DNA from 2 places in the Protofrankia sp. Cj3 genome. Region 2 is predicted to be linked to the other one. Evidence: riboswitches for the same ligand, from Rfam matches in the RefSeq annotation. Region 2 holds a riboswitch; the other holds the start of a gene.
The links. Region 2 has a riboswitch for cyclic di-AMP ahead of MJ783_RS17355 (transglycosylase family protein). Riboswitches for the same ligand answer to the same signal wherever they lie in the genome.
Positions count from the first base shown of each region.

Region 1: linked by a shared signal. The riboswitch ahead of MJ783_RS06150 (C40 family peptidase) and the one ahead of MJ783_RS17355 (transglycosylase family protein) in region 2 are both predicted to bind cyclic di-AMP.

Region 1 covers NZ_CAKJTR010000029.1:1,243-6,033, reverse strand. Annotated here, with positions in the region: gene corA (magnesium/cobalt transporter CorA) at 161-1,348, shown strand; gene MJ783_RS06155 (hypothetical protein) at 2,070-2,441, shown strand; cyclic di-AMP (ydaO/yuaA leader) riboswitch at 2,890-3,061, shown strand; gene MJ783_RS06150 (C40 family peptidase) at 3,247-4,230, shown strand; gene MJ783_RS06145 (plasmid partitioning protein) at 4,759-4,791, opposite strand, start outside.
Region 2 covers NZ_CAKJTR010000142.1:12-4,802, forward strand. Annotated here, with positions in the region: gene MJ783_RS17350 (SDR family oxidoreductase) at 111-863, opposite strand; gene MJ783_RS17355 (transglycosylase family protein) at 1,332-1,715, opposite strand; cyclic di-AMP (ydaO/yuaA leader) riboswitch at 1,723-1,898, opposite strand; gene MJ783_RS17360 (multicopper oxidase domain-containing protein) at 2,368-3,774, opposite strand; gene MJ783_RS17365 (haloacid dehalogenase-like hydrolase) at 4,161-4,791, opposite strand, start outside.

The DNA of each region.
Region 1 (4,791 bases), on a different contig from region 2:
GGTTACTCAATGCCGTGGCGCCAGCCAGCGAAGCACCGTTCGACCGCACGGCGATGCGCGCCAGCGCCCGCCCGAAACACTGGTACCCAAAAAAGCCAGACCGGCATAACTATCGACCGCATAACAATTAAGCGAAGGACATGAACAGGATGATCCGGAAATGAACAACAAGGAGTCTGCTGACGACAGCGGTAATCGGCACAACGGGCAGCTTCCGTTCGCACAGGCTGCCGCCAGCCATCCGTCAACCGCGGCAGGATGGCTGGCCGGCGCCCTGAGCAAGCCCGTGTCACTGGTCCGGATGGTCCCCAAACGCCGCCGCATACGCCCGGAGAGTCCTTCGACACCGCCCGGCCGAGTGATCGCGTGTCACATATACCGGGACGGCTACCGCGATCCGCGATCGATCCACCATACCGATGCGCTGCGTGTTGCCCGGGATCACCGCGGCAGTTTTGCCTGGCTCGGCCTGTACGAACCGAGCACGACGGAACTGTCCAATATCGCCGATGTCTACGGGCTGCATCCGCTCGCGGTCGAGGACGCCGTCACCGCCCATCAACGGCCGAAACTGGAGCGATACGGGGAGACCCTTTTCGTCGTCCTCAAGACCGCCTGTTACGTGGAACACGAGGAGCTGACCTCGACATCGGAGATCGTCAACACCGGCGAGGTCATGGTGTTTCTCGGCCAGGATTTCGTAGTCACGGTCCGGCATGGGGAACATGGCGGGCTCCAAGCCCTGCGCAGCCGGCTGGAAGCGCACCCGGAAATGCTCCGCCACGGACCGTCGGCTGTCCTCCACGCTATCTGCGACCAGATTGTCGACGATTACCTGGCGGTTACCGAGAAGATTGAAATCGACATCGACGACGCCGAGGGATCGGTCTTTCACCGATCGATTCCGCCCGATGCCAGTAAAGTTTACCAGCTCAAACGTGAGGTGCTTGAGCTCAAGCACGCTGTCACGCCACTCGCCGCTCCGCTGCGAGCGCTCACCGAACCGGACGTCGGCGGGATTGCCCCGCGCATTCAGGAATACTTCCGTGACGTGGCCGACCACCTCGAACAGGTCACCGAACGAATAGCTCGATTCGACGAGCTGCTGTCGTCAATTATTCAGGCGACCTTGACACAGGTGGCCATCGCGCAAAACGAGGACATGCGCCGCATCAGTGCCTGGGTCGCCATCGCCGCGGTTCCGACAGCGGTTGCCGCCATTTACGGGATGAATTTCGAGCACATGCCCGAACTGCGGCAGCCGTGGGGATATCCCGCTGCTCTCTGCTTGATGGCGGCAATCTGCTTCACCCTGCACCGAGCCTTCAAACGGAATGGCTGGCTGTAGCCTCGTACCGTGGTACGCTCAAATATCAACTGATAGCATGATGGACGCTCGTGAATATTGCTGCTGGCTTTCGCGGCCGGTCCGGTCAGCTCGCCGGTGGAGCCGATACACCGACGAGCTGACCGGTATAGCAGAAGGCCGCGATCATCATTTTTTGCGTGGCTGACGCCCAAAAACCGACCGAACTCATGTTTCGTGGCGTCCCGTGTGTAAAAATTGAGCAGGGTGTTGAAGGCGCCACAATACCAGGCAAATTATCCACCGAGCTGGCCGCGCCGCGAAGCTCCCGCCAGACGCGGGTGGCCTCCGTTCGAGCCAGCACAACTGGCACAACCAGTGCCACAGGCCGGGCCATGGGAATTACCACGGCGCGGCCCCGCCGACCCGGCTGGGATACCGCCCGTCAGGACTATACCGTACCCAGCAGGACCGCACCGCGGCTTCGTTCGATAGCTATTTCATACTAGGAACAACGACATATCACCCGACAGCGGGATTCACGGAGACCACGCTGTCGGCTACCGTAATCGCCTGTGTCAGGCCTTCGTGCGGGAGTTCACAGTCAACTGCCGTCCCAGCCGCGGGCTAGCGGCAGCGTACGGTTACAATCCGTTCTCAGTCGCAACGCGGGCGTGGGTGGCAATGACGACGCCCCCCGCCGTATCCACACCATCACCTGTGACGTCGACCGCGACATCCGCGACATCCGCGACGCGATCCGATGACCCAGCCGACATACCCGGTCCGTAACGATCTTATCGCCGAGCTGGCGACAAGACTGGAGCAGCTCGATCAGATCCTTGGGCGGCTGGAGGATGCCGAGCGGCAGGCCGCCGACGCCAGCGAGCGCCTGATGCGCACCCGGCGGTGGCAGGAGGAGACGGTCCGCGCGATCCAGGACGAGCGAGCGCAGATGCGCACCCATCAGCGGGCGCTGGACGATCTCGCGGACCGCGCACAGGCGGCCGTCGAGGCCCTGTCCGGCCAGTACCGCTCCCTGCCCCCGGAGATTCACGAACTCGCGGTCGAACTGCACGTCCTGCAGACCGCGGGCCTGCTCTCCCGCCGCGACACCCGCGCCCGGCGCCGCTGACGCCGACCCGTCCCAGGCCGCGGACATCCTCTCGCACAGCGGATTTCGGAGCGGGAAATCCCATAACGGCTGACACAGTGCGTAATCTAGCGAGCCTATTCATTAAGACAATTTTCGCTACTACATGTCAGCGATATATAGCTGTCGGCACTCAAGCACCCCCCCGTCGCCGGACCGTCACCGCTATGGCGTAATGTCATCTTCCGCATCCTGTGGGTCATGGCATGGCAAGCCTCCGTCTGGGCGACCTGTCGCAGTGGCCAGCAGATCAAGATAGAGCGGCGAGTGATCGGCAAGGAGGATGAGAGGAACCGCTATGGTCACTTCTGCGAGTACTCGCCGTAGTTGTGAGGGACTAGTATTTGCTGGCACCATCCTTTTGAACTAGTCTCGCGCCGACGTCACGACAACACCGGGCCGAACGCCGAATCCTGCCCACGGCCCCGGTGTCCCCTCCGAGTCGTCACCAGGGCAGGAGCGGGGGACCCATCCTCCACCGGTTTGGCACCGAGCCACGGTGCCGACCTAGGGGTGAAGTGAGTCGTGTGCTGGTCGCACGGCCCACCGGGCAGCCCAGCCCGAACCCGACAGCTCACCTCGCAGGCGAACGGGAAGGATCACAGTCTTGTCTGCGCCCGATGTGCAGCTTGATCCGGCAATATGGCCATGTTCGTCGCCGACGGCGTCGCTGTCCTCGCTGCGACCTCAGGCCGAGACACCTGGGCGTCCAGCCCGCGGCAGGCACCGCGCGCCCGCTCCGCCGTCGGCCCCCGGCCGCGTCCGGGCACGTGCCGCGGTCGCGGCGATGACAACCGGCACGGTTGCGGTGTCAGGCGTCGCGCTGGCCGGCTGCGCCCCGACCGACTCAGGGATGGACGAGACTTCGGTCAGTTCCCGGATCACCCTTGGCTCTCAGTTCGGAAGCCAGGCGTCACTCGCCGGTCTGCGCACGTCCGTTATCAACCCGGCCACCTCGGTTGGCCCCGGGTCCATCACCAGCCATGTGATCGATCAGGCTGACCTGCACCCCAAGTCAGGTGTCGCGCTCAGGGTCACTAATCCGGACGTGTCAGTACAGGCCGACCAGCCCATTGACATGGGCTTCTCCCTCGAGGACGGGACGACCCACGCGCCGCTGTCAAACCAGCTCATCAAAATTCAGGTAAAGCTGCCTGACGGCTGGGCAACATTCAAGCACCTGTATACTAACGAGCAGGGCTTTGCGAGCTACACTGCCAAGGTTCTCACCACCACACAGATCACTGCTATCTTCGACGGAACGGATGCCCTGCAGTCGGCTCGCTCCTCGAACGTTGGTACTATGACGGTGGTGCCCAGTCCGGTCCCCGCGCCTCCGGCGCAGGCCGCCGGCTCGGCCGCTGCTGCCGCGTTTCGGGTATCCACCTCCGATACAGCGGATGCTACGATGCCAGTCGGATCGCTCGGTGAAAGAGCTGTCTATCTGGCCGCGCAGCAAGCCGGCAAGCCTTACGTGTATGGTGCGGAGGGCCCCTACTCCTTCGACTGTTCCGGCCTGGTTCAGTATGTTTTCAAACAGCTCGGCCGCAGTCTCCCCCGCACCGCGGAAGAACAGTACGAAGCCACGGCCCATGTGTCGCAGTACAATAAGCAGGTCGGCGACCTCATCTTCTTTGGTACGCCGGGAAACATCTACCACATCGGCATCTATGCCGGCGGTGGCAAGATGTGGGCGGCACCAAAGTCCGGTGAAGTCGTTTCGCTCAGAGATATCTACACCACGTCATACTCAGTCGGCCGGGTCAGTTAGCGGCCAGCGGCCTCGCTCGTTGACTCCTTCATCTCACTGATATGACTGACGCAGTCAGCCTCTGAAAAACATATAGCGGGTTCACGCGTGTCCTCCCCCTCCGGTCACGCGTGAACCTCACCGCCAGATCGGTGTTGTCGATATAAACACCGGTCTGGCGGTCCCAAACCACAACTGGATGTCTCCAAAGACTTCCGCTGGTCGGATCGAGCCAACCCCCCCGGCTCGCAATGCCCGGCGGAACACGGGCTTCCCCGGCCTTTCGCACTGAACCCCCCCCACAGTGCGCTTGGCCGGCGGAGGTCCTGGGCTCCCGCTGGTCGGCCGTGCCACCCCCCCGGCCAAGCCGACCGGCGGGAGCCCTCTCAACGACAGCCGACGAGGCGGGTCGAGGATTGATCCACAAATTGCCGGGATCTCCAGCTCGCTTCAGACCGAAGGCCACGCGAAAACACCATCATCGCGTGGCCTTCGGTGGCCGCTTAGAGTGACCGGCAATAGGGCGTTCGATCAGGGAGCGGCGACCGCTTAGCCCTTGATGTCCTTTGAGAATTTCCACAG
Region 2 (4,791 bases):
CCTGCCCCCGCCCCGCGATAACCTCGGCAATGTCGCGTCCCCTACGGCGTGTTTTCGACACGTGCCCTGGTCCCGGGCGCTCTGAGCGGCCGGGACGGCTATCTGTTCAGCTATCTGTTCAGCAGGCTGCCAATGGCCACCCGCAGTACCTCGGGGAACAGCCGCTGGCCGATGGCCACCGGCCGCGCGATACCTGGGAAGATCCAGAAACGCCCTTTGTCGAGGCCGCGTTCGATCGCGTCGACGGCAGCGGCCGGTGTCATCATAGTGCGCTGCGAGACTGCTCGGGCTGCGGGCATGTCGTCGAGCATCGGGGTTGCCACCGCCGGTGGACAGACACAGCTCACCCGCACACCAGTCCCGCGAAGTTCATGCCGTAGCGTCTGAGCGTAAATGACCAACGCCGACTTTGTCGCACCATAGGGACCGTGTTGCGGCACCGGCAACCAGCCGAGAATCGACGAGAAAAGGACGAGCCGGCCCGATCCCCGCGCGAGATAGCCGGGTAGCGCGGCCGTCACCGCGTTGACTGTGCCCTGGTAGTTCACCGCCATGATCTTCGCGTGCACCGCGGCCGGGGTCTCAGCGATCTTGCCTGTGTACCCGATCCCGGCGGCCGTCACGAGCAGGGTGTGGTGCTGCGAGGTCACGACGTCGGCCATGGCGTCCGCATCGGTGACATCGATGGTGTGCGTCGTCACCTTTCCGGGCCCAGCGTCGTGGAGGACCTTGAGACCGGCTTCGTCCCGATCAACCGCGATAACGTCTGTGCCCTGCCGCACCAGCCGGAGGGCGAGGAGCTGTCCCATTCCGCTTCCAGCGCCGGTCACCAAGGCTCGACGGACGTCGTTCTTCGCTGTCATCGCTCATGCACCAGGTTTCTCGAGAGCCCAGCGCGCGGATCGAAAAAACCCCCTGATGAGGCACCGCTCGCGCACGGTACGGTATTACGCCGCCCGCCTGAAGTCGAGTAGCCCCGCGGGGAGCCGGCGCGAACGAAAAACGGGCCCGGACAAGAAACGACGACACACCGACGGGGCCGTTTTTCCGGGTTTACCACAGACCGCCGCGGCGCGCCCGGCCCCCCAGCCGGAAGATCGATTGTGCGGGTACGCCCGGCCCGGTCCGAGAGCCGGAAGCAGGCGGCCGCTTGGGAGAGACCGGCCGTGGCCGGTCTCTCCCAAGGCTTCGCGAGAGCCTCCCGGTGAACCCGGGCCGGCCGCTCTGTCGAGATACCTGAGGCTATACCTGATATACACAGCGCTGGCGCTGGCGGATCTGACAGACGCCGTGGACGGCGCGAGGGACTCTCGCCGCGTCCTCTCCGGTCGCTAGGCCTTTCCGGCCCAGCAGTGCTTCGACGCGTACCAGGGGCTCGTGCCCTGCTGCGCGTACAGTATCCGCGCACGCATCCACTGTTCGGACACACTGGCGTTCTGCGGCAGGCCAGAGCCACCGACAGCGTGCCACGTGCTAGGCAGGAACTGGAACAGTCCGCCGGCACCGATCGAGTTGACAACCTTCGGGTTGCCGCCGGATTCACACTGTGCAATGGCGGCCAGCACACCGTCGTTGGACGGTGCCGCACTCGCTGGCTGGGACAGCGCGACGCTGCCGCCGCCGATGGCGGCGACGAGTGCCGGTACAGCGATCAGTACCCGAGCACGCGCCTTGATTCGACTGATTCCACGAGCGCCAGAACGTACATGGGACATATTGTGTTGATGTCCTTCCCCACGCCTGCGAGGTGAGCTGTCGGATTCGGGCTGGGACTGCCCGGCCGCGCTATGCGGCTTCACCCCGAGAACGCCTGGCTTCGACGTCCGGAAATGGTTCCCCCGTTCCTGCCACCGTATTGGTTGTCATCGGACGGGGGCAGGACTCGGCGTGCCATCCGATGCGCGCCTTCCCCTCGAAGGCACGGCGAGGACCATACGTGCCATGACCGCCCAGCAGGCAAGGCTCCGTGAAGAGGCACACAGTCCACAGCCGATGTTGCTAACCATCACGGCTGCCGGTAACGTGCGCGCACCCGCGCTTATCCATAGTTGGCCCTGGCCGGCTGGCGCAATTGTGCCGGGGCCGCCACCCAGCCAAAAAAACTGCCCCGCGCGGTAGGTGGGCAGGCGGGTCGGCTGCGTGGTTGTTCGCCGACGGTTGTTCGTCCGCCGTACGATGCCGCGGGGATCCTGCGCATCAACAGTGCCGTGTATGGTGTGGGCAATATGGCTGTCCGAACGCTGATGATCCTGGGCTCTCCGTGCGCGGGAGCCGCTTTCTGGGCGGCTGGCGGTTCTCGCCATATCGCGGTCCAGGCCTGTTGTGCGGCAGGAGCTACCGGCCTGGACCGCGATGAACGGCGCGGTTTCAGCCCATGGCACGACGGCGGCGACGGCGCACGATCCTGCGGGCGCCGATCGCCACCACGAACGCGATGATCGCGGACGCGGTGGGGACAGACGACGGGGGGACAGCTATCCCGCCTTCGCCCGCGGAGACAGCGCCCTTGGGCACCGGCATCGTTGTGGCCGACGGCCCTGGCGCGGATATAGCGGTGGCGGCAGTACCGTTGTTGGTGTCGGTGTCGGACACAACCTGGTAGCGGGTCAGCATGCCGGCGGTGATGTGCTCGTTCACGTGGCAGTGGAAAAGCCAGATGCCGACGTCATCAGGCACCATGTCGGCCACGGCCATGGTGCCGGGGAGCAGCGGAACGGTGTCCATACGCATGCCGCCCACGATCGCGTCGTTACCGTGCCAGTGCGGCGTGTGCATATCCGCCTCGCCGCCCATGCTCATCAGGTACCACCGGACGTGCGCACCCTTTTTCATAGTGATCATCGGCTCGTTGCCAAAGACGTAGCCGTTGATGGCATGCCGCATGTTGGAACGCTCGAAATCAGCATCGTTCAGCGCCGGGTACGGCGGCTTGGCAAAACGGCGGAGATTCTCCTGAAGATACGGGCTCCAATTCTCGTTGACGATCGAGAACAGCGCGAAGATCTCGCGGTCGACGTCGACGGGGCTACCGTCTGGCCGCGCCTTCCCTTTTCCGGTGACAACCATCGGGCCGGTGAGCCCGGCATAGGTGTCGGTGACCTCGTTGGTATGGGAGTGGTACATCCACATGACCGAGCTGCCGTCGTGCGGGCCCGGACCCGCTCGATCGGGCACCAGCCAGGTGTACGTGTGCGTGCCTCCGGTGGGTACGGCGTCGTCGAGCTTGTCCACCCCGGAGGTGTTGTCCGCGTACGGCGTGCCCTCGTTCGCCTTGGTGTAGAAGACGCCGTGCGGATGCACGCTGTCAGAAATCCGGCAGGCGTTGCGGAACACGACTTTGATGGTGTCGCCGACCTCGGCGCGGATCACCGGGCCCAAAAAGCCCAGATACGCATCCTGCGGGAGACGCGGCGCCAGACCGCTGAAGCTGGCGTCGGTGTAACCACGGTAGAGACACTTGAGGTAACTCGTCCCGATCCGGCCGGGCCCGGACTGGACGTATGTCCTTGCTATCGGGTCGAATGCCTGGCCGGTGATAGCATCGCGTCCCTCGGGGGCGTAGTTCCAGACCACCTCGTCAGCACCGATGTAATAGGTGCGCACTCGACCGGTCGGGTGGAACTCCTGGCCGGCGGCGTCGTTCCAGTAGGATGATCGTTCTCCCGTCGCGCCCGTGCCGCCGGCCGCGGTGGGCCCGGCCGCGGCCGCGGGCCCGATCGCGGCGGGCCCGAGGGCAAGCACAAGCGCGCTCCCGACCACCGCTCTGACGCACATCCGCTGCCTGGCACGAACGGTCGTCTCCGCGGACCGTGACGACGACTGCCTCCTTACGCGTACCCGGCTGGCGGTCCGGCCGCCGATACCTGTGCGCCGCATGGCGCGCAACTTATCAATCACGGAGCGTGACAGTAACCCTCCGTGACTTCCCCTGCATAGTGAGAGTCCACAATCCGCCAAAGGATGTGGAAGATGGCACTACGCACGCGCACCGGTCGGGCAGCCGGTCGGCGACACATGCTGGACGGGGCGGGCAGGAGCTTTCAGGCTGCTCGTGGACCGGGTCGCGGATCGCCCGGCCGTGTTGGCAGCCGCATCGGACGCCCTGCCGCCGGAGCCTGCCAGCGGGCTGGCGTTCTCACGCTATCGTGAGCGGATGGGCCTCACCAGTGGACGATCCGCAGGCGCCCGCCCAGCGCCTGCTGTGCGCGTAGCGCGAGCCTCCCGTCAGGATTGACCAGCACCGCATGGTTGGCGGCGGCCAGCATGGGCAGGTCCGCCAGCGAGTCGCTGTAGGCGTGCTCCCACGGCGGCTCGATCCCGTGGGCGGCGAGCTGACGCGGTTTACGCGCTCCATGGTTGTGCAGGCTGCCCCGAGTAACACCGAATCGGCCCCAGACCAGCTGCGAGGAAATCAGTTCCACCTCGCCCAGGCCCAGCGTGTCGAGGAGCGTACGGGCAAGTTCTCGTTCACATGCTGTCACGATCACTACCCGATCGCCCGCGTCGAGGTGGCGGCGCAGTGTGGCGATGCCCTCGGGTATCGTCACGTCCCGTTCGGCCGGGAGCTCCCGGCCGAACGCCTCGGCTCGCGCACGGAACCGGGCGGCATCCAAGCCCAGCAACGCCAGCCGCATTATCATCCGTACCGCGATCGCGCGCAGCGGGCGTACCGCCAGCAGGGGCGTCACCGGCATGACCAGGGCCGCGCGCCATCGGGACCGCGACAGGTGCCGGCGCAGCAGCCGGGTGAACGTGTCACCACGCACCAGCACACCGTCCAGATCGAACAAC